Cystobacter fuscus DSM 2262: one gene and its partner. The protein of the gene in region 1 interacts with the protein of each later gene in a pairwise test. Links are inferred from orthologs where the notes say so. Each region holds a gene or a part of one and is shown on either strand. Other genes may lie near its edges. The genes, in order: gyrA and gyrB.

Region 1 (14,556 bases):
GTCGAGCACGGGGAGCGCCTCGGGCTTCTGGCTCGAGCGCCAGGGGGGACGGGCGAGGACGGGGGGGAGCTGCTCGGGGGTCGCGTCGGGGACGTCCGGGCCGGCCTGGGCCTGGAGGCGGGCCACCACCTCGCGCGCCGCGTCGGACAGGGAGGGGAGGGCGGCGCGCACGGCGGCGGGCTCGCGGCGCAGCAGGTGGCCGAGGATGGAGCGCGCCTGATCGCCTTCCTTGCCCCGGAGGGCGGCCCGGGGGGTGATGAGCCGCAGTGCGCGCTGGGGCCAGCGCACGGCCGCCTCGATGAGGAACGGGAGAGCCTCCTTCTCGGCGTTGAGCAGCAGTTGCATCGCCTCATCCGCGTTGATGCTCGCGGTGAGCTCGGCCCAGGTCCGCACCGCTTCGGCTCCCATGAGCTTGGGCTGGAGTTCACGCAGGAGCGCGAGGCCGTGCACCCCCATGCCATCGAGCAGCGAGGCCAGGTGGCCATTGGGCTCGCGCAGCAGATTCCAGACGTCCACATGGGGGATGAGCGGGGCGAGCGTGTCGGGCTCCGAGACGCTGCTCAGGATGAAGGGGAAGCCCGGCTCCTGGGCCGCGACGAACTCCTCGGCCTGGGCGCGCACCCAGGCGGTCTCGGTGGGGAAGAGGAAGGCGGAGGCGGCGCGGCGCGTCTCGGAGTCGCGCAGGAGGGCGGCGGCGTCGCGAGCGGCCTGGTAGCCCGCGTCATCCGTCTGGGTGGCGAGCAGGGCGCGCAGGCGGGGCAGGCCGCGCAAGTGGCCGCGCGAGAGCAGGTTGTAGTGCTGGTGATGGGGGTTGGTGTTCACGCCCCGCCGGGCATGGAGCGCCTTGTCACCCGCCAGATACAGGTCCAGGGAGAGGAGCGCGGCGCGCGTGGCGTGGACGGGCCCGCCCAGGGCGAAGAGCAGATCGATGATGGGCTCGGGGCGGGGGACCTTGTTCCAGGACTCCTGGTACTGGAGGAAGATGACCAGGACGGCGTCCTCCTCGGGCGTGCCGAGGGAGGGCTCGGTGCGCCCGATGCGCTCGGCGACGGCGCGGGTCTCGGCGGTGAGGTGGCTCTCGTGCGTGTCCTCGGGGATGAGCCCGGGGGGGACGCGCTCGAGGAAGTCCTCGCGCACCAGGGCCCAGGACTTCTTCACGGGGGCGAGCGGACGCACCGGCACGGCGACGCCACCCCGGCGCGGATGGACGCGGCGCAGGAGGGACTCGGTCCAGGCGATGGGGGCATCCGGGTCAGCGGTGGGCCGGGGCGGGACGGGTGCTTCGGGAGGGGCGACAGGTGCCTCGGGGGCGGCGGGGGCCTTGGTCTTCCTGGCGGGCGCGGGCGAAGGCGGGCTCGCGGGGGGCGGTGCCTCGGCGCTGGCGGTGTCGCCCACCTCCGCGTAGCCCTTCTTCTGCTTCTCGGCGATGAGCTTGTCCTGCTCGGCCCGGGCCTTCTCGGCGGTGGGGAAGGACTTCTGCTGGCTCTGCCCGCTCGTGCCGATGCGGCCCCAGCGCACGGTGAAGCCAGTGTCCTCGGCTTCGATCTCCCAGAACTTCCTCGACGAGCCCTCGACCAGTTCGAAGCGACGCATTGCAGTCTCCGCGCGAACCGAAACCGTAGCGCACCCCCCCACCTCGCGGATGGCCGAGGGCTGCCTTTTTGCAATCCTGGGGGCGACTGGGCTAGCAATACGGCCCTCCGCCCGGGCCTGGACCGGCGATTCACGCTCGACCCTGCTCTGGCCCTCATTCCCTCTGGAGAGCACCTCGTTATGTCCGAAGAGAAGAGCAAGCCCGAAGGCAAGAAGCTGCGGCGCCCCATCGACGACGTTCGCGACGAGCTGTTGAAGGATCCGGACGTGAAGGAGCAGGCCCGTCTGCTCCAGATCCCCGTGGAGCAGTACGTGGAGAAGATCCTCGACTACGCCTCCCATCCGGAGAAGCCGCCCGCGATCATGATCGTCCCGGACGAGGCGCTCAAGAAGGAGGACCCCAGCATCCCGACCGTCGCCGAGGTCGAGACCCACCTGCAGCGGATGGTCAATGGGGAGATCCCCATCATCCCCGGCCAGTCGCAGGATGGCTTCAGCAAGGGCCCCACGCCGGCGCAGTACCAGCGGACGCTCGGCGGCGAGGATTCCGTCCCCTACAAGGTTCCCCCGAAGACCGATGCCTCTTCCAAGGAACTGTCTCAGGAACTGGAACTCCAGCGCCCGAAACCCAAGTTCAAGCCCTGAGGTTCTCGCGCGAGCGCGCCCATCCCCTTGATTTCCCGGGCATTTTCAAAAATGGCGAAATTCTCGGGGGATCAGGAAACAAATAATCGGGGCGTGCGAGAATCCTTTTGTCAGTAGCACTTACGGCCGCCGCGGCGGCCCCTCGAAAAGGATTTCATCATGGGTTTCCTCGGCGGAATCGGTAAGGCCCTCGGCAAGGTTGCTAGCTTCGCGGCTCCCATCGTCTCCATGGTCAACCCGCTGGCGGGCGCGGCCCTGAGCTTCGCGGGCAACCTCGCGAGCGGCAAGAGCCTGACGCAGTCGCTGTTCAGCGCGGCGTCCGGCCTCATCCCCGGTGGTGGCGGAGCCGGTGGCGTGTTCGGCAACCTCCTGGGCAAGTTCGGCGGGGCCGCCGGGTTCCTGGACGGCGCGGGCGGCAACAGCATCCTGAGCTCCGCGCTCAACCTGGCCACCGGCAAGAAGGGCGTGACGGACGTGCTGGGCCAGCTGATGGGCAACTTCGCCCAGAAGGGCCTGAGCCAGCTCGGCCTGAACAACGCGACGGAGCTCGCCGCCCAGCGCATGGCCCAGATGCTGCTGCAGTAAGCCAGACGCCAGCACTCGCACTCGCGGGCCCGGGAGGATATCCTCTCCGGGCCCGTCGTGTTTTCGGCCCCACCCGGGGCACCGAGGGTCCTCCATCCGACTTTTCAGGCACTCGGACGCGAGTTGACCGCGTGAGTCGGGTAGAGGGGGGCTCATCGACACGCGAGTCGCGGAGGCACGATGAGTTCGTTGAAGAGCCTGCTGCCGGAGGAGTGGCACGAGGCGCTGCGGGACGTCCTGGCGAGCCCGGGGTTCGGGCAACTGGAGGCGTTCGTGGCGCAGGAGCGCCGGCGACACACGGTGTATCCGCCCGAGGAGGATCTGTTCTCGGCCTTCCGGTTGACGCCGTACGGCCAGGTGAAGGTCCTCATCCTCGGGCAGGATCCGTATCACGGGGCGGGACAGGCGCACGGGCTGGCCTTCTCGGTGCGGCCGGGCGTCAAACCCCCGCCCTCGCTGGTGAACATCTTCAAGGAGCTCCAGTCGGACCTGGGTCTGCCCCGGCCGAAGGACGGCTCGCTGGTGCCGTGGGCCGAGCGGGGCGTGTTGCTGCTCAACGCGGTGCTGACGGTGCGCGAGGCCGAGCCCAACTCCCATGCGGGACACGGCTGGGAGACCTTCACGGACGCGGTCATCCGGGCGGTGAACGAGCAGCCGGAGCCGGTCGTGTTCGTGCTGTGGGGCAGCTATGCCCAGAAGAAGCAGGCGCTCATCGACGAGCGGCGGCATGCGGTGCTCAAGGGCCCGCACCCCTCGCCGCTGTCGGCCAAGCGGGGCTTCTTTGGCAGCAAGCCCTTCAGCCACGCCAACGCGGAGCTGGAGAAGCGCGGGCGCGCGCCCGTGGATTGGCGGCTGCCCGGGTGAGGGGCGCCCCCCGCGAGCGTGTTGCCTCGCGACTGGTTAGAGTCCCGTCACCATGGCGAAGACCTCACCCCGCAAGGCCCCGGCGAGCCCGAAGAAGGCCGTCGCGGCTCCGAAGAAGAGCGCCGCTGCCGCGAAGAAGCGCCCCTCGTCCGTGAAGAAGCCGGTGGCCGAGGCGCGGCCAGCCGCCGCGAAGAAGAAGACCCCGGCGCCGCCCCCCGCTCCGGTGGACGTGCTTCCCCCCGCCTCCTCCTTCCCCGAGCCCGAGGCCGAGCTCGTGGCCGAGCCCGTGATCGAGCAGAAGTCCCTGCCCGCGGGCGAGCCCGTGGGCGGCGCCGCGTTCCCCTTCGAGATCGATCCCAAGCGCATCGAGGAGGGCCTGAACAAGCTGCGCGGGGAGGTCATCCACTGGGCGAACAAGGGCCGCTACACGAAGGTGCGCTTCAAGTTCCGCGGCAAGCAACTGCTGCCGGACCTGCCCATCGCCGCCGTGGCCGCCGCCGAGGGCCTCACCTTCTACTGGGGCGGCATCCTGCGCGCGCTCATCGTCACCGTGGCCGGGGGCAGCCTGCTCCAGGTGGAGCTCGTCAATGACGCGGACAAGCGCGTGCAGGCCGGCAAGGAGGCCCTGCTCGCCGGAGACCTGGACGAGGCCCTCGCCGCCTTCCGCGAGGCGCTCGCCATGGACCGGGACAACGGCGGCGCGCACCTCAACGTGGGCGTGGCCCTCAAGCTGAAGGGAGAGCGCGAGGCCGCGCTCGCCGCCTTCGAGCGCGCCAAGGCGCTGGACCCCGAGGGCCCCCTGGGCGCCGAGGCCGAGCGGCTCGCCGCCCCACTGCGGCCCAAGGACACCGCCCAGACGGCGTGAATCCGGAGGTATACTTCCGCCCCATGGCCGCGCCCATCGACGACGAATTCCAGGTCCGTCTGGAGGGCCAGTCCGCGCTGCTCGCGCCCGCCCGGGAGCGCTACTACCGCCTGGTGCTCGCGCTGGCCGAGTCCCGGTGGCAGGAGCGCCTGCGGCAGGAGCTGCCCCTGTTGCGCGAGGTGCGGGCCCATCAAGACGCGCTGGACGCCCTGCTCGGCCCCGCGCTGCGCCGCGCCCAGGCCGAGAACTGGCCCACGAGCCACCCGACGGTGCGCACCCTGTGGGAAGTGCACTCGCTGCGCGAGCAGCTCGCCCGGGACGTGGCGCGCAAGCTCGGACGCAGCGCCCAGGAGTCGCTGGGCGGTCTGATGAGCTCCCTGGAGGATTGGCTCATCACCCTGCCCCGCGAGGTGCCCGCCCATCTGCGTGAGCAGACCGCGGCGGAGCTGTTGCCGGACACACTGCCCGCGCTGCGCGAGGCCGTGCTGTTCGCCGCTCGGCTCGAGCCGCTCTTCGCGCACCCGGTGCTGCTCTCCGGGCGGCTGCCCTTCTCGAGCCGGCAGCGCGAGGAGCTGGCCCTGGGGTGGGCCCGGGGCGAGGCGGCGCTGGCCGCGCTCTGGCGCCGCCTGTCCGGGGTGGATGCGCGGGGCTTCATGGTGGCGGAGCTGCGCGAGCGGGCCGCCCTCGCGCCGCGCCGCCCGCCGGGCACCGGCACCGAGCGTCTGCTTCACGCGGAGTACTGGTACCAGGAGGCCCGGAGCCGGCTGCTGCACATGGCGCGGTTGCGGCTCGCCCCGCTCGAGCCTGATCCGGCCGAGTGCCTGGCGGTGATGTGGTGGCTCTTCGAGCGGGAATACGCGCCCCACGTGCGCCTGCACGCCCCCGGGGTTTTGGAGGACGCCCGGGCGGCGCTGTTCGAGGTGGCCTACGAGTTCTGGGACGCGCAGCGGCCGGATATTCCCGAGGACGAGCGCTGGACGCCCGCGCGCTGGGCCCGGCTGGACAAGCTCGCCGGGCGGGCGGATGAAGGCCGTCAGGGCCCGGACGGCGAGCACGTGTGCGAGGCACTCCGGGAGTTGATCCAACGGCATGGCGTGGGCACGCGGGTGTCGCGCGGATGGTGGGCGCCCTCTCGTCTGACCCAGTTGGTACAACGGGCCCGCGAGGTCCTGGGTTGAGTTCAATGCCCGCCAACCGGGCGGACTCCGGGTCCTCTTTCTGGCTCCCCTCCACGTCCCGGGCATCAGCATTGTTGACGCTGGAAAATCCGGGGGTTACGTACTCCCAATCCCTCGGAGAGGCCCCCTCGGGCGGGCCTTTCCCCTGACCCACGAATTCATGGCCGACGACACCACCGACAAGCCGGCAACGCCCCCCGCGCCTCCTTCGGGCGCCGTGGGAGAACTCATCCAAGTCAACATCGAAGACGAGATGCGCCGCTCGTATCTCGACTACTCGATGTCCGTCATCATCGGGCGCGCCCTGCCCGACGTGCGCGATGGCCTCAAGCCCGTGCACCGCCGCGTGCTCTACGCGATGAACGACCTGGGCAACCTCCACAACCGCGCCTACAAGAAGAGCGCGCGCGTGGTGGGTGACGTCATCGGTAAGTACCACCCCCACGGCGACTCCTCCGTCTACGACGCCATGGTGCGGCTCGCGCAGGAGTGGTCCCTGCGCTACCTGCTCGTGGACGGCCAGGGCAACTTCGGCTCGGTGGACGGCGACTCCCCCGCGGCCATGCGCTACACGGAAGTGCGCATGGAGCGGCTGGCCGAGGAGATGCTCGCCGACATCGAGAAGGAGACCATCGACTTCGGTCCCAACTACGACGACTCGCTGCTCGAGCCGCTCGTGTTGCCCACCAAGTTCCCCAACCTCCTGGTCAACGGCAGCTCCGGCATCGCCGTGGGCATGACCACCAACGTGCCGCCCCACAACATGGGCGAGGTCATCGACGGCACGCTGCACCTCATCGAGCACCCCACCGCCACCGTGCGCGACCTGATGCAGTTCATCACCGGTCCGGACTTCCCCACCGCCGGCATCATCACCGGCCGCGAGGGCATCGTCCGCGCCTACGAGACGGGTCGCGGGCAGATCACCATCCGGGCGCGCACGGAGATCGAAACCTCCAAGAAGGGCGACCGCGAGAGCATCATCGTCACGGAAATCCCCTACCAGGTGAACAAGGCGCGGCTCATCGAGAAGATCGCCGACCTGGTGCGCGACAAGAAGCTCGAGGGCATCAGCGACATCCGCGACGAGAGCGACCGCCAGGGCATGCGCATCGTGGTGGAGCTCAAGCGAGATGCCATCTCCGGCGTGGTGCTCAACAACCTGTTCGCCACCACCCCCATGGAGACCACCTTCGGGGCGGTGATGCTCGCCATCGACGGCGGCCAGCCGCGCACGCTCACCCTCAAGGAGCTGCTCGACCGGTTCATCTCGCACCGCCGCGACGTGGTCACGCGCCGCAGCCGCTTCGAGCTGCGCAAGGCGCGCGCCCGCCGCCACATCGTCGAGGGTCTGCTCGTCGCGCAGGATCTCATCGACCTGGTGGTCAGCCTCATCCGCGCCTCGAAGGACCCCGACGAGGCGCGCTGGGGCCTCATGCACATCCTGTCGCCCGAGCTCTACGAGCAGGAGCGCTTCAAGAACCTGCAGCGCATCGACTACGCGCAGGCCAAGGCGCAGATGGCGCTGCTCGAGTCGCGCGCGCGCGCCGAGGAGCCCAACTACTCGGGCCTGGAGCACCGCTACGAGGGCTCCGGCTTCAGCGAGGATCAGGCCAAGAACATCCTCGAGATGCGCCTGCAGCGGCTCACCGGCCTGCAGCGCGAGGAGCTGTTCCGCGAGCTGGTGGACCTGGTGCGGGAGATCCTCCGCCTCGAGGACATCCTCGCCCACGAGACGAGCCTGCTCAACGTCATCAAGACGGAGCTCAAGGAGATCCGCGAGCGCTACAGCGACAAGCGGCGCACGGAAATCACCGGCGCGGTGGAGGAGATCACCAGCGAGGACCTCATCGCCGAGGAGACCATGGTGGTGACGCTCTCGCACACCGGCTACGTGAAGCGCTCGCCGCTGTCCGAGTACCGGGCGCAGAAGCGCGGCGGCCGCGGCAAGACGGGGGCCACGACGAAGGAAGACGATTTCGTCACCGACATGTTCGTGGCGAGCACCCACGCCTTCCTCATGCCCATCACCAACAAGGGCCGGCTCTACTCGCTCAAGGTGCACGAGCTGCCGCTCGCCGGCCGCACCTCGCGTGGCAAGGCCATGGTGAACCTGGTGCAGTTCGGCGAGGGCGAGCGGCTCGCCCAGGTGCTGGTGACGCGCGAGTTCGGTGAGAACCAGTTCGTCTTCTTCGTGACGAAGAAGGGCGTCGTCAAACGCACGGACCTGTCGGCGTTCGCCAACGTGCGCTCCAGCGGCATCATCGCGCTGGGCATCGACGAGGGGGACGAGCTCGTCGCGGTGAAGATCACCGACGGCTCCAAGGACATCCTCCTGTCCACGGCCACGGGCATGAGCATCCGCTTCCCCGAGCAGGAAGTGCGCTCCATGGGCCGCCAGGCCTACGGCGTGAAGGGCATCACCCTGGAGGAGGGCGACGAGGTGGTGGGCGCCGACGTGGTGGAGAAGGACACCACCATCCTCACGGTGACGGAGAACGGCTACGGCAAGCGCACCCAGGAGGCCGAGTACCGGCAGCAGGGCCGTGGCGGCAAGGGCATCATCGACATCAAGACCACCGAGCGCAACGGCAAGGTGGTGGGCCTCGTGCCGGTGACGGACAAGGACGAGGTGATGCTGGTGACCAACGGCGGCATGCTCATCCGCATGAAGGCCAAGGAGATCTCCGTCATCGGCCGCAACACGCAGGGCGTGCGGCTCATCGCCCTGGAGAGCGCCGAGGAGAAGGTGACGGGCATCTCCAAGCTGCCCGAGTCCGAGGAGGACGAGGGCGAGACGGTCGAGGCGCTGGCGAGCGAGTCCGCGGCCGCCGCGCCGTCCACGGCCGCCGAGTCGCCCGAGGGTTCCGAGTCGCCCGAGGGCACTGAGTCGCCCGAGGGCTCCGAGCCCGAGCAGGGCTGAGCCTCGGCGTCGGCGTCTGGATGAACGTGAGGGCGGGCTGCTCGGTGGACGAGCGGCCCGCCCTCGCTACGACCGGGCCTCGCAATGATTTCACGCCCCTTTTCGTAAGCAGGGACATGAACGTCGCCGGTCTTCGAGTCATGGGAACGCGGTTCTTCCGTTACGTGCGAGATCCTCGCGTGCCGCGGTGGCGGCGGCTGCTGGGGCTGTTCGCCGTGGCCTACTTCCTCTTCCCCGTGGATGTGGTGCCGGACTTCCTGCCCCTGCTGGGCTGGCTGGACGACCTCGGGGTGCTGGCCGGGGTGGCCTGGTTCATGAAGCGGGAGCTGGAGCACTACCGGCCCGAGCCCATGGGGTGGCCCACGCCGGTGGACGTGCCTCGCACGGGCACGCCTCCGCTCGGCCAGCGCTGAAGCGGAGGGTCCGTCCTCTCACGGGGAGCGCCGTCAGCGCGTGGCCAGGGTGTCCACGTGCTGGCGCAACTTCCCCTCGTCCTCCAGCCGGGCGCTGAGCCCCGCGAGCGGCCGCGCCGCCTGGGAGATGCGCCCCCGGGTGCGCGGGCCCGCGGACACGAGCCACGCCACGCCCAGGGCGAGCTCGGCCACCTCGGGGGCCTGGCCCAGGGAGGGCATCAGCGCGAGCAGCGCCTCCACGGCCTTCTTCACCTGGCCGCCATGGAGCGCATGGCCGCTGGTGATGCCCTGGCGCAGCAACTCCAGCAGGGCGAGCGCGGTGGCGCGTGCCTGCCGCACGGGCTCGCTCCCCGGGCCGGTGCCCGCCCACAACCCGCTGGCGAGCTGCTGGCCGAGCAGATCCACCCGGGCCTCCCGGGACGTGGCCCCGTCCACTGCCCCCTCGTCGTCCAGCGCCATGTCCGGCATGGACGGAGGAGAACGCAGTGCCTCCTGGAGGGAGGCGGCCGCGTCCTCCACACGCGCGAGACTGGAACCCGTCACCTCTTCCTCTCCGGGCGGGCCGTAGACCGCGCCGCCTCGGCTCTTCTTCGCCGAGCCCTTGAGCAGGGGCCGGGACGCGAGGGGCGCGGCCGGCGCGGGGGCTCGCGGGGGCGGTGGAGGCGCCGCCGCAGGAGCCGGGGCCGCGCGCATGCGGTCGACGGACAGGAGCGCGGAGGGGTTGATGGCTCGGCGCGGGGCGGGCTTGCTCAGCTCCTTCTTCGCCGTGTCCTGGTCCGCCGTGCCGAACATGGCCCAGCCGGCGGGGGCGTGGACGGGGATGACGCGCGTCTCGGGTTGAGCCGAGGCCCGGCGCTCGCCCGTGCGCTCCTCCACCACGACGAAGGAGGTGTAGGGCGTCACGAGGCCGTGCGCGAGCGCGAGCTGGAGGATGCGCTCCTTGAGCGCCTCGGCCCGCCGGCCCACGAGCGCGGCGGCCTGCCACCCGCGGATGCGCTCGGCGGCCCACAACTTCTCCACCGCGGGCCGGTCGCTCGTCGCGGGGAAGTTCACGGCAATGGCGAGGGAGAAGGACTCCGCCCCCGCGCGGCCCTTGAGCACCACCGTGCCCGTGCCCGGCGTGGTGTACCGGCCGAAGAGACTCCAGGGCGTGCCATCCACGAGCGGCGGGAGCTCGGCGGGCGCCAGCTCCGTGGCCTCCACGCCCTCGAAGCGCACCTCCACGTCCGTGACGCGCGGGGCGAGCGCCCGCGAGAACTGGGCCACCACCTTGTCGTCGATGCGCTCGCCGGGGTGGATGAACTCCACCGCGCCGCCCGTCTGCCGCGCCAGGTCCTTGAGCAGCGCGTCACTCACGTTGGTGCCGATGCCGAAGGAGTAGACGCGCGCCGTTCGCCGCGCGGCCAGCACCGCCTGGAGGATCTCCGACTCGTTGCCCACCTGCCCATCCGTGAGCAGCACCACCACGCCCTCCGGCATGGCCTCCACCGCGGCGCGCAGGGGCTCGAGCAGCTCCGTGCCCCCGTGGGCATGCAGTGCCGCCACCCACCGGTCCGCCTGCTCCAGCGTCTTCTGGGTGAAGGGCACCGGCTGGGGCGAGAAGAGATGGAAGGCATTCTCGAAGGCGATGATGTTGAAGCGATCCCCCTCGCGCAGGTGGCGCAGGCACAGCCGCAGCGCGCCCTGGGCCTGGGGCAGACTCTCGCCGTCCATGGAGCCCGAGGTGTCCACCACGAACACCACCTCCTGTCGCCGGGGTGCGCCGGCCATGCCCAGCAGGTCCGGCACCACGGTGAGGGCGAAGGTGCCCGGCGCGTCGCCCTGGCGGTGGGTGACGAGCGGCGTGAAGGCCGCGTCCGTATCTGGGCTCCGGATGTTCAGCACGAGATCCCGATCCAACACCACGCCCGGCTGGGAGAGCGTCACGCGCGTGCCGCTCCCGGTGCGCGTGAGCTGGAGCGCGTGCGAGGGGCTCTCCACCACCACCTCGCGGCCCAGGGACACGAGCAGCTCGAGCGTGAGGCCATAGGGCGCGTCGCCCACGGGCGGGGTGATGCGGTCCGCGTCGGGCACCCGGCTCGTCGGCTCGGCCACGCCGTGCGAGGTGCGGTCTCCCGTGGGCGTGCCGGGGATGTAGCGGGGCGCGACGAGGGTGGGCAGCACCCAGCACAGGCTGCCCTCTTCCACCTGGAGCACCTGGAGGAACTCCACCTCCACGCGCGTCTCTTCCCCGGGCAGCAGGTTGCCCACCTGGGCGGTGAAGACGTTGGGGCGCTCCTGGTCGAGCAGCGCGGCGCCATGGCCGGCCGTCACCGCGTCGTCATAGGTGTGGAAGGCCTTCTCCCGCTCCTGGAGCACGGCCTGCACGCGCCGCCCGGCGCACTCGAGCGAGAAGGCGGTGAGGGTGGCGTCCGAGGGCAGCGGAAAGACATACACGGCCTCGATGGGACGCGGCTCGGTGTTGCGGTAGCGCTGGCATACGCGCACCCGGGCATGGCCTCCGAGCAGTTCTCCGGTGACTTCCACCCCCTGCAAGGCCACCTGGGTGCCGCCGCGCGTGTACAGCCCCGCCTTCTCGTCGTGCATGGCTCTACCTTTCCTGGGACTGCTGGAGGAGGGCGCGCAGGTGCTCCGCGAGCGCCCGGGTCTTCGCATCCGCCGTGTCGGCGAGGTGCAGCTCGAGTCCCGGTGCCAGCTCCCATCGTCGCCAGCTCGTCGGGGCGGCGGAAGGGGCGGCGGACTCGGGCGGGGAAACGGGAGCCGGCGCGGGCGCCGCCGGGGAAGGCACGGGGGGCGGTGCGGAGGGCTCGGCCTCGGCGAGTGCCTGGAGGGCCTCGGGGGTGAGCCGCGCCAGTTCCACCTGGATGGCATCGAGGGGAAGGAAGCGGGCCTGGAGGACGCGGATGGCCTTGAGGCGCAGCAGGTGCTCCTCGCCATAGACGGTGTCGGGACCCTTGAAGGGCGGAGCGGGCAGCAGGCCGCGTTGCACGTAGTAGCGCACGGTCCTCGGGGTCACCCCCACCGCCTCGGCCAGCTCCGAGAGCTTCCACTCCCGGGATGTTTTCGCCTGACTCACGAACATGACAGTAGAACTCGACACGTCTGGTGTCAAGATGCCGCTGTCGATTCGCCACTGTCACGTTGCCCGGGAGGGCGGCTCGGGGAGCGAGGAGGCGAGAGGGAGTGGGCGGGGTGGGGGCGGCGGGGCTACGGTGCGCCGCGCTGTTTCACGCAGGGAAAGCAGGCCCGCCGATGCGGGGAGAGTCATCCCAACACATTGATGATGGTGCCCGGGCCCGAGGCGCGGCACGGCTCGCCCTCCTGGGGGCGGTCCTGTTCGCGCTGGGGGCAGGCTGTGCGCGCCGGGTGCCCGAGGACGCGCGAGTGGAGACGACAGTCTACGTGGCACGCCGCATCCGCACGTTGGACGCGGAGCGGCCGGAAGCCGAGGCCCTGGCGGTGCGCCGGGGGCGGTTGGTGGCGGTGGGGACGAAGCGGGAGGTGCTGGAGGCGGCGGGCGAGGGGGCTCGCGTCGTGGACCTGGGCAAGGCGGTGGTGGTGCCCGGGCTGGTGGACGCGCACGCGCACCTGGCGGGGCTGGGCCTGAGCCTGACGGTGGCCCGGCTGGAGGGCGCGCGCTCGGTGGACGAGGCCGTGCAGCGGCTCGCCGACGCACCGGCCACGAGCTTCCAGGGCGACTGGCTCATCGGCAAGGGGTGGGATCAGAACGGGTGGCCGGGGGGCGGGTTCCCGGGCCGGGCCGAGCTGGATGCGCGCTTTCCCACGACGCCGGTGTACCTCACGCGGGTGGACCACCACGCGGCGTGGGTGAATGGCGAGGCGCTGCGGCGCGCGGGCATCACCCGGGACACGCCGGACCCGGCCGGGGGACGAATCCTCCGGGACGCGGCGGGCGAGCCCACGGGGGTGCTGGTGGACAACGCCATGGAGCTGGTGGCGCCCCGGGTGTCGCCGCCCACGGACGAGCAGCTCGAGGCGCGGCTCGCGGCGGCGCTGGAGCGCTGCGCCCAGGTGGGGCTGACGGGGGTGCACGACGCGGGGATGGATCCGCGCACGTTCCGGCTGCTTCAGCAGTGGGACATGGCGGGGCGGCTGCCGGTGCGGGTGTACGCGATGGCGGACGGGCAGGGGGAGGCACGGCGGACGTACCTGGATCTGGGGACGTACGGCGGGCGGCTGCTGGAGATGAAGTCGGTGAAGTTCCTGCTGGACGGGGCGTTGGGCTCGCGGGGCGCGGCGCTGCACACGGCCTACAGCGACGCGCCGGGGGAGACGGGGCTGTTGTTGATGGAGCCCGAGGAACTGGAGGCGCGCGCGCGGGCCTTCATGGAGCGGGGCTTCCAGGTATGCGTGCACGCGATTGGAGACCGGGCGAACACGCTGGTGGTGGACACGCTGATTCGCGCCGCGGCGGAGACGAAGACGCAGGGGCTGCGGCACCGGGTGGAGCACGCCCAGATTCTCCGGCCCGAGGACATCCAGAAGCTGGGGGCGGCGGGGCTGGTGGCGAGCGTGCAGCCGACGCACGCGACGAGCGACATGGGGTGGGCGGAGGCGCGGCTGGGGGCGGAGCGACTGAAGGGCGCGTACGCGTGGAGGAGCCTGAAGGAGGCGGGGGCGGTGTTGGCGCTGGGCAGCGACTTCCCCATCGAGAGCCCGGACGTGCTGGCGGGACTGTACGCGGCGAGGACGCGTCAGGACGCGAGGGGCCAACCCGCGGGCGGATGGAGGCCCGAGGAGCGGCTGACGGCGCAGGAGGCGCTGGAGGGCTTCACGGTGGGGCCGGCGTGGGCGTCGTTCGCGGAAGCGCGCCGGGGGCGGCTGAAGGTGGGGATGGAGGCGGACTTCACGGCGCTGTCGGTGGACCCGGTGGAGGACGAGGCGCGGGCGCTGGTGGACGCGCGGGTGGTGGCCACGGTGGTGGATGGCCGCGAGGTGTACCGGGAGCGGTGACGCGGGGGCGCTCAGCCGAAGAGCTGGGCGCGAGCGCTCTCGGCGATGGCGACGACGGCGGGGTGGCGCAGCCGCCGCTCGACGGAGATGGCGTAGAAGCCGGTTTCGATGTCCTGGGTGCGGCCGAGGACGGAGACATTGAACTGGCGGCAGACCTCGGCCTCGATGATGGAGGGGGCGGCGAAGACGCCGTGGCCGCGCTGCCCGAAGGCCTCGAGCAGGGCGCTGTCGTCGAAGTCGCCGACGACGCGCGGGTGGATGCCCTGGGCGTCGAACCAGGCGGTGAGGGCGCGCCGGAGGGAGGAGACCTCGGAGGGGAGCAGCAGGGGGGCGCCCTCGAGCGAGCGGGGGAAGCCGCGGGCGAGGTGGGCGAGGCGGGGGGCGGCGAAGAAGGAGAGGCCGCAGGTGCCGAGCAGGTGGTTGAAGGAACGGATGCTGACGGGCTCGGAGGAGGGGGTATCGGCGAGGACGACGTCGAGCTCGTGCAGGGCGAGGGAGGCGAGCAGCTGGGGGAGG
Region 2 (14,343 bases), on another replicon or contig:
GACGGGGGAGCTGATTGGCCGCGACGAGGAGCTCAAGGAGCTGCGCCGCTGCTTCGCCGAGGGCCACTCGCTGGTGACGCTGCTGGGCCCGGGTGGCATGGGCAAGAGCCGGCTGGCCACGCGCTTCGGCAACCTGGAGGCGGAGGCGTGGGACGGCGGGGTGTGGCTGTGCGAGCTGTCGGACGCGGTGACGGTGGATGACATCTGTCATGCCGTGGGCCGGGCGCTCGGCGTCGCGCTCACGCGCTCGGGCGAGGACAGCGAGCCCGCGGACCGGCTGGGCCGCGCCCTGGCCGGACGCGGGGACGTGCTGGTCATCCTCGACAACGTGGAGCACGTCATCCAGCGCATGCCCGCCACGCTGGGCCGCTGGCGCGAGCTGGCGCCCCGGGCCCGCTTCCTCGTCACCTCGCGCGAGGCGCTCCAGTTGCCCACCGAGCGCGTGGTGGACCTGGAGCCCCTGAGGGTGCCCGAGGAGGGCGAGACGCGGCTGCCGGTGCTGCTCGCCTGTGGCGCGGTGTACCTGTTCGTGCAGCGCACGCGCGCGGTGCGCGGGGGCTTCGAGCTGACGGAGACGGAGGCCCCCCTGGTGGCGGACATCGTGCGCAAGCTGGACGGCATCCCCCTGGCCATCGAGCTGGCGGCGGCGCGCACCAACCTGCTCGGGGTGAGTCAGATTCAAGATCGGCTCTCGCGCCGCTTCGAGCTGTTGCGCGGCGGGCGGCGCGACGTGTCGGCGCGGCAGAACACGCTGTGGGGGGCGATCGACTGGTCGTGGAACCTCTTGGAGCCCGCCGAGCGCGCGGCGCTGGCGCAGTGCTCGGTGTTCCGCGGCGGCTTCACCCTGGAGTCGGCCGAGGCCGTGCTGGTGTTCCCCCCGGGCGGGCCGGACGTGCTGGAGATCATCCACTCGCTGCGCTCCAAGTCGCTCTTGCGCGTCTTCACGCCGGATGGGCTCCCGGGGGAGCTGCGCCTGGGCATGTACGAGAGCATCCGCCAGTACGCCTCGAGCCGCCTGGCGGAGCGGGGCGAGGGGGCGACGGTCGCGGCGCGCCACGCGGCGTGCTACCTGGCGCTCGCGCGGCGCTTGAGCGAGCGGGGCGGGGGAGGGGCGGGGGAGATGGCCTTCCGCCGGCTGGTGCTCGAGCGCGAGAACCTGCTGGCGGCGTGTGACAACGCGCTGGCGGTGGCGCCCGTCACGGCGAGCACGCTGGAGCGGGCGCTGGGCGCGCTGGTGGCGCTGGAGCCGGACGTGATGGCGCGCGGGCCGGTGGGCCTCACGCTGGCGCGTCTGGACAAGGCGCTGGAGCTGTCGGTCCACGTGGAGGTGGACCCGCTGCTGCGCGCCGAGGCGCTCGCCGTCCGGGGCCGGGTGCACCACATGGAGGGCCGGATGACGGCCGCGTGGACGGACCTGGGCGAGGCGCGCTCCATCTACCGGGAGCTGGGCGCGGGGGAGCGGGAGAAGCGCGTCCTGGTGGACCTGTGCATCGTGGCCCGGGAGGAGTGCGACACGGGCGCGGCCTGGACGCTCATCCAGGAGGCGCTGGAGCTGTCCTCGGGGGGAGACCTCTGGCTGGACGCGTACGCGGTGGGCAACCTCGGCCTGTTGGAGCTGGGACGGCGCGGGGTGGAGCCGGCGCTGCCGCACCTGCGCTCGGCACTGGAGCTGTTCCGGGCCATCGGCGACGTTGCGTTCGAGGTGGGCTTCCTCGTCAACTACGCGCTGGCCATTGGCGAGCACGGGCGCACGGCGGAGGCGGTGACGCTGCTGGAGGAGGCCCTGGAGAAGGCGGCGCGCGTGGGAGACCGCTCGGGCCAGGCGCTGGCGCTGGTGAACCTGGGCTGCTTCCTGCTCGACGCGGGCCGGGCGGCGGAGGCGCGCGAGCAGTTGGGCGAGGCGGTGCGGATGGGGCGGCAGCTCGGCATGCGGCTGGTGGAGGGCGTGGCGCTGGGCGAGCAGGGCCGGGCGCTGGTGGCGCTCGGCGCGCTTGCCTCCGCGCGGGGGAGCCTGGAGGACGCGGTGGGGCTGCTGGCCCGGGTGTCCCGGTGGCACTCGCTGCGCTTCAGCGCGCACCTGTCCGCGGTGCAGGCCACCCAGGGCAACCTCGTGGCCGCGCGGCAGGGCTTCTCCACGCTCACCCAGGCCCCGGAGCTCCAGGACGACCTCGTGCTGCGCGAGCTCACCTCGGTGCTGCGCGTGGCGGTGGACCTGGCGGAGGCCGGGAGCGCTCCGCACACCGAGCAGGGGCAGCGCGCCTTGTTGGCGGCGCGGCGACGGCTGATGAACGCGCGCAACGCTCCCGCGGAGGCGGCCTCGTCCGACCTGCGCGAGGCCTTGCGCCTCTTCGAGCAGCGCGTGCTGGAGCTGGAGGGCAGTGTCCTGCGGGCGTGAGGCGGAAGGAAAGACCGCGTCCGAGTGAACAAGCCACGAGTGGGAGTCTCTTGCTCTACCCCTGAGCTATCTCCCGGTGCGGCGTATCGGGAGAGCCGGAGTCGAACCGGCGACACGGAGAGTGTGGGCTTGTGGGGCCTGTTCGGCCGGACGCGAGAAGCGGGTGTGGAAGGGGACGGAACGCCCGAGTGGGAAAGCCATCGGTTTCGTTGTCCTCTCTCGATGGGAGAGGGCCTTTTCAGGGCTGGACGATGGGGCGTGTGGGGCCTTTCCGGCCGGGCGTTCCGATGAGGACGGGGACGGGACCCGGGCGCGAGTCCTGACGGGCATTTTCCAGACTTTTTTCAGGCTCCGGCGCCGCCGGCTCGCCGCGAGACGTTCACCGGGGAGCGTTCCAGGACCAGGGGGGTTGCTTCCTGGCGGACGACACGGAAGGGACCCGCTATAGGCTTGTCCTTGGGTCCAAGGCGTGGAGTTGCGAGCATGTACATCCAGCGATCCCTCTTGCGTGAGGACGAGGTGCCCCGGGCGGGCGTGCGCCTCGGGACGGGTGCCGGCCAGGGTTGGGGGCCGGGGGCTCGTGGATGACGGCGCCCCTGCGCGTCCTGCTGGTGGCGGGAGAGCCGAACGACGAGGCTCGGGTGGTGGAGGCCCTGCGCGAGGGCGGCCACGGTGAAATCCAGGCGTGCGTCGTGCGCACCGCCGGGGAGCTGGGCACGGCGCTGGAGCGGGGGCCGTGGGAGGTGCTCGTGTGTGGCGAGGGCCCGCCGGGCCTCGACGCCGTGACGGTGCTGGACGCCGTGCGCGCGCGCGGCCTGGAGATTCCGCTCCTGGTCCTCTCCGAGCACCTGGACGAGCGCGGGGCCGGTGAGGTGATGAAGGCGGGGGCACGGGATTGCTTCTCCCGGGCGAGCCTGGACCGGCTGTCGGCGGTGGTGGCCCGTGAGCTGGAGGTGTCGCGCCTGCGCCGCGAGCGCTCGCTGATGGCGCGCGTGGGCGAGGTGTTGGCGGGCTCGCTGGACTTCCAGGAGACGCTGCAGCAGGTGGCGCGGCTGATGGTGCCGGAGCTGGCGGACTGGTGCTCCGTCTACGCTCCCGACGACAAGGGGCAGCTCGAGCTGGTGGTGCTGGCGCACGAGGACCCCGAATGGGTGGAGCGGGGTCGCGACCTGGACCGGCTCTTCCCGCTCGTGCCGGATGCTACCTCGGGCTCCGCGTATACCTGGCGCACGGGCCAGGCGCAGTGGGTGCCGGAGTTCCGGGCCGAGTTACTGGCCTGGGCGCGCTCGCCGGAGCACCTGCGCGTGGTGACCGAGCTGCGCTTGCACTCGGCCGTCTGCGTCCCTCTGCGGGGGCGGCGGCAGAGCCAGGGGGTGATGACCCTGTTCGCCACGGGAGACCGGGCGGCCTTCACGGCGGAGGACCTGGCGCTCTTCCAGGACGTGGGGCGCCGCGCCGCGCTCGCGCTGGAGAACGCGCGGCTCTACCGCGAGGCGCAGGAGGCCATCCACCTGCGCGACGACTTCCTGGCCGTGGCCGCGCACGAGCTGCGCACGCCGTTGACCACGCTGGGGTTGCAGCTCGGCTCGCTCGTGCAGCGCTCCCGGCGCGAGTCCCCGGCCCTGTGCGAGCGGCTGGAGCGGGGGCTGCGCCAGGTGCGGCGCCTGGGCACGCTGGTGGAGTCGCTCCTGGACGTGTCGCTGTTGTCCACGGGCGAGCTGCCCCTGTCCCCCGAGCGGGTGGACCTGGGCGAGCTGGTGGGCGAGGTGCTGGAGCGCTTCCAGGCGGAGGCCGAGGCGGTGGGCTGTGGACTGCGGGTGAACGTGGCTCCGGGGCTGGTGGGCCAGTGGGACCGGATGCGCGTGGAGCAGGTGGTGTCGAGCCTGGTGGCCAACGCCCTCAAGTTCGGTCCGCGCCTGCCGGTGGAGGTGCGCGGCGAGGAGGCCGGGGGCCGGGCGCGCGTGGTGGTGGAGGACCAGGGCATCGGCGTGCCGGAGGCGCACCTGGAGCGCATCTTCGAGCGCTTCGGGCGGGCGGTGTCCTCGCGCTCGTACGGGGGACTGGGGCTGGGGCTGTACCTGGCGCGCCGGGCGGCCGAGGCTCATGGCGGCCGCGTCTGGGCGGAGCATCGCCCGGAAGGGGGCGCGCGCTTCACCCTGGAGCTGCCCCTGGAGCCGCCTGCCCGGCGCGGCGCACCCAGTTGACCCACGTCCCGAGGTGCCGGTAGCCGATGTGCTGGTACATGGCGACGCCCTCCTCGGACGACTGGAGGACGGAGGCGGCGCGGCCGCGCGCGAGCGCCCGCGCGTGCAGGGCCTCCATCACCCGCGCGCCCAGTCCCCGGCGGCGCGCCTCGGGGTGCGTGGCGACCATGTACACGCCCGCGGTGTCGTCCAGATCGAGCGCCAGTCCCCCGGAGAGCACCCGGCCCGCCTCGCGCACGAGCACCCCGTACAGCGGGACGTCCGGCGGCGATCCACCCCCCCAGACGCCCAGGAAGTCCATGACGCCCGGGGGGTAGCACAGCCTGTTGAGTTCAATCACCTCGCGCGGGTCCTCGGAGGACTCCAGGCAGAGCCCCGGGGGGAGGCGGGAGGGCGGAGTGGGTGCGAGGCACAGGCCCATGGCGGGCATGCCGCCCTCGGGCGCGTAGCCGGCGGCGGCCAGGGCGGACTCGGCGTGCGAGTCCCCCGGGGTGACGAGCACGCGCCAGGCGGGCACGTGCTGGTCGCGGTACCAGGCCTCCAGCCGGGGCAGGGCGGGCGCGAGCGCCTCCGGGTGGGCGTACAGCACCTGTTGCTGGAAGAGGGGAACACCCCGGCCGGGCAGGCACAGGGCCCGGACTCCTGGCATCTCGAGCCCGCGCAGGGCCGTGGTGCGCGTCTGCATCGCCTTGAAGGCCAGCAGGTTGGCGCGCAGCCGCGCGGTGAGTTCAGCGTCCGTCATGGGGGGCTCTCCTGGAGTGCGCGGGCGCTTGCGGGTGGACAGTGCGGGCGGCGGGAAAATACCCGGCGGGCCCTCGGGGAGGGTAGGGTGCAGGCTGCTCGCATGGAGCCCCGCTTCTACGCCTTCGATCCCCGCTTCTCGCGCCGCGCCCTGTTCCTGGGCGCGTGTGTGCTGGCCATTCTCAGCGCCTGGTCCCTGGCGGATGCCCGCTCACAGGGCAACCCTCCCCTGGCCGTGGCCCGGGCGGGCGTCACCGGAGGCTTGATGCTCGTCTTCGCGTTCGCCTGGCATCGCTTGCGGCCCCGGTCAGGCTGGGGCGTTACACTCAGTGCTCGGGGCGTGGAAGTGGCTCGTCCCTTTTCCACCGGCCGGATTCAGCTGTCCTGGGGGCAGATCGACTCCGTGCGGCGCATCGGCCGCCACGGCGAGGTGCTCGGCCTGTTCCTCGACGAGGGGGGACGGGTGCTCGTCACCCGGCACCTCTTCGCCTCCAAAAACACCTATGGCGAGCTCGCGTCCGCTCTCGAGGAACGCAAGCCCGTCCCCCGGTTCGACGCCTAGCGTCATTTCGGGACATTTCGTGAATCTTTTCCACGCCTTGCGTGTTCTCCACATTCTTGTCCGGGGTATCTTCCAATGGTAGGCACCCGGGCTTCCCGACCTGTGATTTCCGAAGGATCTCCGCACATGGAAAACCTCCCCACCCCCGCCACTCCGGCGGCTCCGTCGTCGTCGTCCGGGGACTATGACGCCGGTGCCATCACGAAGCTGGAAGGCGCGGAAGCCGTTCGCAAGCGGCCGGGCATGTACATCGGCGACACCGTCCACTACGGGCTGCACAAGCTCGTCTACGAGGTGGTGGACAACTCCGTCGACGAGGCGCTCGCGGGCCACTGCACGGACATCGAGGTGGTCATCCACGTGGATGGCTCGCTGTCGGTGCAGGACAACGGCCGCGGCATTCCGGTAGGTCCCCACCCGGATCCCAAGTTCAAGGGCAAGGACACGCTGGACGTGGTGCTCACCGAGCTGCACGCGGGCAGCAAGTTCGGCAACGGCGCCTACAAGGTGTCCGGCGGTCTGCACGGCGTGGGCGTCACGTGCGTGAACTTCCTCTCCGAGTGGTTCAAGGTCCGCATCCAGCGCGCTGGCAAGGTGTACGAGCACTCCTACGCGCGCGGCGTGCCGCAGGACGCGGTGACGGTGGTGGGCGAGACGGACAAGCGCGGCACGCTCATCTCGTTCAAGCCGGACCCCACCATCATGGAGGTGGTGGACTTCAACTTCGAGACGCTCAGCCAGCGCATGCGCGAGCTCGCGTTCCTCAACGCCGGCCTGCGCATCGTCATCCGCGACATGCGCATCGGCAAGGAGCACGAGTTCAAGTTCGACGGCGGCATCGTGTCCTTCGTGGAGTACATCAACAAGGCGAAGGAGGCGCTGCACGACAAGCCCATCCACTTCAGCACCGAGCGCGAGGGCCTGGCGCTGGAGATCGCCCTGCAGTGGAACGATGGCTACGACGAGCGCATCTACACCTTCGCCAACAACATCAACACGCACGAGGGGGGCACGCACCTGTCGGGCATGAAGGCCGCGCTCACCCGCACGCTCAACACCTACGCGGAGAAGAGCGGCGTGTGGAAGGACCTCAAGGAGACGCCCACCGGCGAGGACGCGCGCGAGGGCCTGTCCGCCGTCATCTCCGTGAAGCTGTCCAACCCCCAGTTCGAGGGGCAGACGAAGACGAAGCTGGGCAACAGCGAGGTCAAGGGTCTGGTCGAGCAGATGGTCAATGACCAGCTCGCCACCTTCCTCGAGGAGAACCCCATCGTCGCCAAGAAGATCGTCATGAAGATTGGCGACGCCACGCGCGCGCGCATCGCGGCGCGCAAGGCGCGCGAGACGGTGCGGCGCAAGGGCATCCTCGATGGCGGCTCGCTGCCGGGCAAGCTCGCCGACTGCCAGAGCCGCGATCCGAGCGAGAGCGAGCTGTACCTCGTCGAGGGTGACTCCGCAGGCGGCTCGGCCAAGCAGGGCCGCGACCGGCGCAACCAGGCCATCCTTCCCCTGCGCGGCAAAATCCTCAACGTGGAGAAGGCGCGCTTCGAGAAGATGCTCACCAGCGCGGAGATCGTCACGCTCATCACCGCGCTGGGCACGGGCATCGGCCGCGAGGATTACGATCCCACCAAGGCGCGCTACCACCGCATCATCCTGATGACGGACGCCGACGTGGACGGCAGCCACATCCGCACCCTGCTGCTCACGTTCTTCTACCGGCAGATGCCGGAGCTCATCCAGAGCGGCTACCTCTACATCGCCCAGCCGCCGCTCTACAAAGTCACGCGCAACAAGAAGGACCTGTACGTCAAGGATCAGCGCGGCCTCAATGACTACCTCTTGCGCATCGCCTCGGACCATTCGCGCGTGGTGACGCCGGGCGGGGAGCTGGGCGGCTCGGAGCTGCGCTCGCTCCTGGAGAAGGTGCTCACCTACGAGGAGCGCCTGGAGAAGCTGGCGGCGCGGCGGGACGCGCGCGTGGTGGACGCCCTGGTGCAGGGCAGCAGCCTGAACGTGGCCACCCTGTCCAACGAGGCCCTGCTCGGCGAGCAGGTGGCGCAGCTGCGCGCCTACCTCCAGATGCGCATGCCGGACACCCTCGGCCGCATGGAGACGGCCATCGTGGACGACCCCGAGGCCCAGGCGAAGAAGCTGGTGGTGAAGACGGACATCAACGGCGGCCTGCGCCAGTCCGTGTTCGACCACGCCTTCCTCTCCTCGCCCGAGTACCAGGAGCTCGCGAGCCTGCACGACGCGTTCGCCTCGCTGGGCAAGGCGCCCTACAAGGTGAAGGTGGGCGATGGCGAGGTGCTCGCCCTGTCCGTCCAGGAAGTCCTCGAGGCCGTGCGCAAGGACGCCCAGAAGGGACTCGGCCTGCAGCGCTACAAGGGTCTGGGCGAGATGAACCCCGAGCAGCTCTGGGAGACCACCATGAACCCGGCCACCCGCACGCTCCTGCAGGTGCGCGTCGAGGACGCGGTGGAGAGCGATGAGATCTTCTCGCTCCTCATGGGCGAGGCCGTCGAGCCGCGGCGCGAGTTCATCGAGCGCAACGCCCTCAACGTGCAGAACCTGGACATCTGAGCCGCCTTCTCCCCCGCTTCCCTCCCTCTCGAGGGAGCGGGTGGCCCCAAAAAGACATGTGGGCCCGGTGCCATGAATGGCTCCGCGCCCACGTGCCTTTCCCGTCCTTGTTGAACCTGATCGCCTCACCGCCGCGAGCAAGCCCTTACGGAAGGAATCCTTCGGTTTTTGGAGGGACCCGGTGATCCAGGCCCTTCCCTAGAGTATGCACCGTTCCGTTGAAAAACGGTGCTCAAAGTATGCTTGGCTGGTGGGCGTTTGGGCGCTCATGTCGGATGGCATCGGCGCCTGTCCGCCCGCTCCCTACCTCGCCTCGGGGGAGGCGGCTCAGCGCAGGGGGCCGCGCAGGGCGTCGGCGCGCTCCTTGCGGGACATCTCGGTGACGTCGACGAGGTCCACCTCGAAGGCGCCCGCGTTGTCCTCCACGCGCACATCCGGGAAGGCGCAGCGCAGGGTGTCCGCGCCCGTCATCTGGAAGCGTTTGCCCGACTCGAGCAGGCGGTGCGAGCGCCGGGCGGACTTCGAGTTGCTCTCCACGCACAACACGCGGCGGGTGCGGCCGGTGGGGCCCACGCGCAGCTCCGCGACGTCATCGCGCACGGTGAGCATGTAGACGGCGTCCGGGTTGAGCCCGCGCAGGACGAACTGCTGCTCGGGGGCGAGCACCAGCGCGTGGCGGGTGGCCTCGAAGGTGAGGCTGCGCGGCGCGACGAACTGGGACTGGCGCAGGTTCACCCGCACCGTGCCGCTGTTGTCCGCCAGGTCATCGTCCAGGAGGAAGACATGCAGCCGGCGCACGCCCTTGAGCGTGCGCGTGGACGGGCCGAGCAGCCCGAAGGTCTCGTCCGCGGACAGGTCGTCGCCCTCGGCGAAGTAGGCGAGCGTGCCCGTGGCCCCGCCCCGCCCGGAGGCCAGCGAGGCGCTGCCGTCGGTGCTGACCGCGTAGGCCACCCGGGGGTTGAGCTCGAGGGAGGCCGTGGCGAGCCCGTCCACGACGAAGGCGTTGTAGCGCGGGCGCAGGACGAACAGCCGCGTCGGGTAGTCCACCGCGTTGCGCGACAGGTCGGGCTGCTCGGGCGCGGGAGCGGGCTCGGGGGGCGGTGCCTGGGGAGGGGGCTCCACCTCGAGCGGCTCGAACACCGCGTTCAGGGTGGGCTTGTCGCTGGCCGTGGGCGTGAAGCGCTTGGTCCACGTCCGGTAGCCCGGCAGCGTGAGCACGAAGGTGCTGGCCTCGTAGATCGGCACATCCGGCACGAAGAGCGGCGTGACGCCGGGCACGTCCTGGCCGTTGAGCTTCACCGTGGCGCCCGGCGGCGTGGAGGTGAGCCACAACGGGGCCCTCCTGGCGGCTTCCTCTTCACTGGCCTTCTTGGGTGAGAAGACGAGGTAGAGCAGGCCGAGCAGCGCGAGGACGAAGAGCGGGATGCTGAGCTGGCGCACCATGCGCCGTTGCTTCTCCTCGCGCTCCTTCTCCTCGCGGGCCCGTTGCTCGCGCGGATCGCCCGGGGTGGACTCCAGCGCCGTGATGTGGGTGACCGACGGCACCTCGATATCGAGGGGCGTGTTGTCGTGCGGCTCGTTCGGGCTCTCGAGGACGCGGGCGGCCGTCAGCGGGCTCGCCATCGTCTCGGGGGCCGGTGCCTCGCGCGGGGCGGTGGAGGAGGGGACGCGCACGACGCCCGCGCTCGACACCCGGCGCCCCGTGGTCGCGCTGATGGGGCGCACGCCCCCTGGCTGCGAGGCGCGGGCCGCACCACTGGAGCTGGGGCGCGACGAGGGGCGCGCGCCGGGGTTGCTCAGCATCGGCCCGCTGATCTCCCCGTCGGAAGCGGGCCTGGCGCGGGGACGGCTGGTGCTCGCCGAGGCCGCGCGGGGCGCCGCGCTCGTCTGGTGCTGCCACTCGGCCAACTGCTCGAGGAAGGCGGGTGTCACCTCCACCCGGCGGCCCTCGGCCGCGAGATCCTCGGCGAACAGGTGGCCGAGCAGCTGCGACGCCATGCTCGGCGAGAAGCGGGGCCAGGCGGAGTAGAGCTGCTCGCGCAGCGCCTCGGAGAAGGCCTGGGCGGTGGGGTAGCGCTGCTCGCGCTCGAGCGCCATCGCCGTGGCGAGCACCAGCTCCACCTCGGGGGCGATGGCGGGGTTGAGCGTGGAGGGCCTGGGGTAGTCGCCGGCGAGCAGGCGCGGCAGCACGGTGACGAAGTCGCCGTCATAGGGGCGGCGGCCGCACAGCATCTCGTAGAGCACCACGCCCACGGCGAACGTGTCCGAGCGCGCGTCCAGGTCCTGATCGCCCCGGGCCTGCTCGGTGGAGAAGTACGGGTACTTGCCCTTCACCATGCCCGGCGAGGTGCTCTCCTCCACCAGGCTCGTCGCCTTGGCGATGCCGAAGTCGATGACCTTGACCTGGCCCTCGTAGGAGATGAGCACGTTGTCCGGGGACACGTCGCGGTGCACCAGCCCCAGCGGCTCGCCGCGCTCGTCCAGGTGGCGGTGCGCGTAGTCCAGCCCGTCGCAGATCTGCGAGGCGATGTAGAGCGCCAGGGGGATGGGCAGCGCCGGGAGGCCCGCGCGCTGGGCGCGGCGCAGCACCTTGGACAGTGGCTGGCCGTGCACGAACTCCATGGCCAGGAAGTACTGGCCGTCGATCTCTCCGAAGTCGAAGACCTGGGCGATGTTGCCGTGGGTGAGCGCCGCCGCCACGCGCGCCTCGCTGATGAACATCTCCACGAAGGCGGGGTCATCGGCGAAGTGGGGGAGGATCTGCTTGATGACCACCGGCTTGGTCACCCCCGCCGCGCCCCTCATCGTCGCGCGATAGGTGACCGCCATCCCGCCCGAGGCGAGCTTCGACACCAGTTCGTATCTGCCAAAGTCCCGGGCTGCGTTGGGGGCCACGTTGCGCGTCGTGTCGTTGAGGGGGAATCCGGAGGTTCAGCATACCGCGCTTCGCCCAAATAATCGCGAAACGGGACGGAGCCCCGGGCCCGGGCGGGCAGGAGCGGGGGCCGGGACGGGGCTGGGGAGCCCGGGTCCGCCTGCTCCCCCTCCTGCCCCGGGCTCCTCACTTCGGCACGGCGGGGGGCACGGCGGGGGCTATGGCCAGGAGCGTGGCGTGGGTGGGGGCGGGGGCCTTGTCGGGCTTGTGGCTCTGGCGCAGCGCCGCCACGGCCGCGTCCACCACGCTCTGCCCGACGATGTTGCTGAGCGCGAGCCCCAGGCAGATGCTCTTCATCACCGCGTCCATGTCCTGCTCGCGCAGCCGGGAGATCTCATTGGCCAGGTCCAGCTTCTCCTCCGTCGTCACGTTCTGCATCATCGTGAAGGCGAGCTGGGGCAGGGCGGTGGAGATCTGACTGAACTCCAGGTCCTTCATCGTCTTGGCCATCCGCTCGGCGCGCACGGTGGCGCGCGCGCGGTCCACGGCCCGGTCCGTGGCGGAGAGGAGGATCTGCAACAGCGCGCTCGGTCCGATGGAGATGTCGTTGTTGCCCGAGCGCAGGGTGAAGGCCGAGGAGCGCAGGATGCTCATGGCGCCGAAGCCGGCGAGCAGCGTGTAGCCGATGCGGTGGGCCGCGTTCTGATCCCCGAGGGGATCCTTGTTGTTCACCGTGTTGAGGGCCAGCAGGGCGACGACCGCGGCGAGGACATTGATGACCGTGTAGAGCACGGCGTGCCGGTTGCGAATGGCCTCGTAGGGGTTGTCCTGGTAGCGCGAGACGAGCTCTCCAATGCCCACGCAGGCGCCGATGAGGGCCACCGCGAGGTACTGCAGCGATACTTCCAGCACTCGCATCCAGTCCACGGCTTCTTCCTCCGGCAGGGGGCCCGGTCGGGGGCCGGAGGGAGATCCTAGCGCGTGTCTCGTGGAGGCCCATGCGACGCCAGGGGGGGGTCAATGGGGCCCACTGGAAGGTCATCCGGCGCGGCGCCGCTGGAGGGCGGGCGAGCGAGCGGGCCGGAGGGCCGACAAATCGGCCTCGCAGCGTACCCCCTTGATCTGACACTGCACATCTGTGCAGATAGGGGGCCTCACGCAGCACGCGAAGGGAAGCCCCGACCATGTTCGACGCGACGGAAAACGATCCTATCTCGCCCGCGATGAGGGCGCTGCTCGAGGTGTTCTCCACCGAATTGTCCGAGGTGAAGTTTCCGGACGTGGACACGGAGGTGTTGGAGGAGGGGGCGAGCCGGGTGAGGGAGCAGGCGGAGGCGGTGGCGCGGGCGCAGGCGGCGCTGGAGGCGGCGCGCCAGGCGCTGGCGGACAGCCAGGACGCGCTGTTGCAGAAGGGTCAGCGGGCGCTGGCGTACGCGCGGGTGTTCTCCGAGGAGGACGCGGAGCTGAGCGCGAAGCTGGAGGCGATCAGCCTGCCCAAGCGGGGCGTGCGGGTGGAGACGGGCGTGGCGCCCGAGGCGAGCGCGCAGAACGAGGAGAACTCGCCGCGCCGCCGGGGCCGTCCGCCGAAGACGCGTCCGAGCGCGCCGCTGTTCTCCGATGGAAGCGCGCCCGAGGCCACTGTCGCGGCCGAGCCGAGCGTGAGCGCGGCGGCGGTGACTCCGCGCCCCGTGGCGGCGTGAGGGCGGGCTTGCGGACGGACTCCGGACCGTCGGGCCTGGGACTCCTTGGGAGCCCGGGCCCGTTTTCTTTGGTGCCTCGCTCCAGAACGGAACCCGGAGGCGCTAGCCGCCCTTCTTCATCTTCGAGAGGAACAGCTCCGCCGTCCATTGACTGACGTTGTAATACAGCTCCCAGAGCGAGTAGCCGAAGAGCTGTGGACCGGGTTTGCTGATGATGGCGAGCACCTGATCCCGACGGCCGTTGGAGGCCATGTAGGCCAGGGCCGAGTTGAAGATCAGATCCACGAGCCGCGAGTGATTGGTGAGATGGGCCCGCTGGATGAAGCGCGGATAGCGTTGGGCGACGCCGTCGGACGTGGCCGAGTAGTAGTCCGTCAGGTTCTGGGCGACGCTCCGGGAGAGGTTGAGCACCATCGCGTACGCGTCCGCGTTTCCCGCCGTGTCCTCCGGGCTGATGAACTCCGTGTACTTCTGTTGGAGCCTGCCGGCGTCGACCCGGCTGGCCAGGTCATGGACGGACGCCTTGCTGCTCAGGACGTACTCGGCCACCACGCTGCCGAGATCGCCCGCGTACGTGGCCGCCGCCATGTTGGACTTCAGGTGGACGATTCCTCCGAGTGACAGAGGCGTGGGGTGGTTGCCCGCATCGAGCCCCGCGAACAAATGGCCGAGGTCCACCTCGCTCCCCTTGATCTTCACTACCTTGTGCTTGCGCAGGAATTCACGAGAGGCGGCCAGCTCTGGCGAGGCCCAGCTCCGAGGTTCCCGATCCGCGGCGGCGCCCGGGATGAGGAGGCTCCAGGTTCCTCCACCCACGACGACCCCGAGGATGGTTCGGGCGGGCGCTCCATTGGGATAGTAGATGAGCCGGAAGTCCGTGATGCGCCGCTTCAAGGAACCGTGCCCCTCCGCGATGGCCGCCTGCTCGAGCTTGGACAGGTGGTGCAGGTACTGCTTGAAGGGGTCGGTGGACTCCGCGGGCCCCTTCTGGGGTTCCACCTTGAGCGGCTGCTTCTGGCCCGCTGGCGAGGCGGAGGGCTTGGCTTTCTGGTCAGGGATGGCGATCCGGTCCCCGGGTTGAATGAGCGCCGGATCGGGACGCCGCTTGCGCAGTGCCTGGTTGGCCGGGTGTTCGTAGATGGGATGCCAGTCGGCGAAGCCGTGCGCCCTGGCGATGGACCAGATGGAGTCGCCCTTCTTGACGATGTGGGTCTTCATCCACTCACTCCCCGTTACAGTCGCTTGAACACGTGCACGGCTGCTCCTGGCAGCGGGCCTTG

The links.
Region 2: the proteins of gyrA (region 1) and gyrB interact in binary tests that used the Escherichia coli proteins (3 or more experiments, as listed by UniProt). The link is inferred for Cystobacter fuscus DSM 2262 from one-to-one orthologs.

Annotation. Positions count from the first base shown.
Region 1 is NZ_ANAH02000014.1:235,041-249,596, forward strand. Bases 5,531-8,853 are described here. They hold gyrA (DNA gyrase subunit A), read left to right. Parts: upstream 5,531-5,890; coding sequence 5,891-8,653; downstream 8,654-8,853. Other genes in these bases: D187_RS24850 (hypothetical protein), read left to right, coding at 5,531-5,730; D187_RS24860 (YkvA family protein), read left to right, coding at 8,794-8,853. In the rest of the region: D187_RS24825 (WGR and DUF4132 domain-containing protein), read right to left, coding at 1-1,593; D187_RS24830 (hypothetical protein), read left to right, coding at 1,774-2,238; D187_RS24835 (hypothetical protein), read left to right, coding at 2,398-2,823; ung (uracil-DNA glycosylase), read left to right, coding at 3,004-3,687; D187_RS24845 (tetratricopeptide repeat protein), read left to right, coding at 3,740-4,552; more of D187_RS24850, read left to right, coding at 4,549-5,530; more of D187_RS24860, read left to right, coding at 8,854-9,066; D187_RS24865 (VIT domain-containing protein), read right to left, coding at 9,100-11,652; D187_RS24870 (helix-turn-helix domain-containing protein), read right to left, coding at 11,657-12,148; D187_RS24875 (amidohydrolase), read left to right, coding at 12,451-14,040; transcriptional activator NhaR, read right to left, coding at 14,052-14,556. UniProt on the Escherichia coli protein: A type II topoisomerase that negatively supercoils closed circular double-stranded (ds) DNA in an ATP-dependent manner to maintain chromosomes in an underwound state.
Region 2 is NZ_ANAH02000074.1:146,400-160,742, reverse strand. Bases 5,649-8,758 are described here. They hold gyrB (DNA topoisomerase (ATP-hydrolyzing) subunit B), read left to right. Parts: upstream 5,649-6,028; coding sequence 6,029-8,488; downstream 8,489-8,758. Other genes in these bases: D187_RS48620 (PH domain-containing protein), read left to right, coding at 5,649-5,902. Outside these bases: D187_RS48635 (ATP-binding protein), read left to right, coding at 1-2,395; D187_RS48630 (hybrid sensor histidine kinase/response regulator), read left to right, coding at 2,980-4,599; D187_RS48625 (GNAT family N-acetyltransferase), read right to left, coding at 4,547-5,341; more of D187_RS48620, read left to right, coding at 5,444-5,648; D187_RS48610 (serine/threonine-protein kinase), read right to left, coding at 8,816-11,383; D187_RS48605 (hypothetical protein), read right to left, coding at 11,550-12,290; D187_RS48600 (hypothetical protein), read left to right, coding at 12,548-13,063; D187_RS48595 (LysM peptidoglycan-binding domain-containing protein), read right to left, coding at 13,166-14,281; D187_RS54525 (hypothetical protein), read right to left, coding at 14,286-14,343. UniProt on the Escherichia coli protein: DNA gyrase negatively supercoils closed circular double-stranded DNA in an ATP-dependent manner to maintain chromosomes in an underwound state.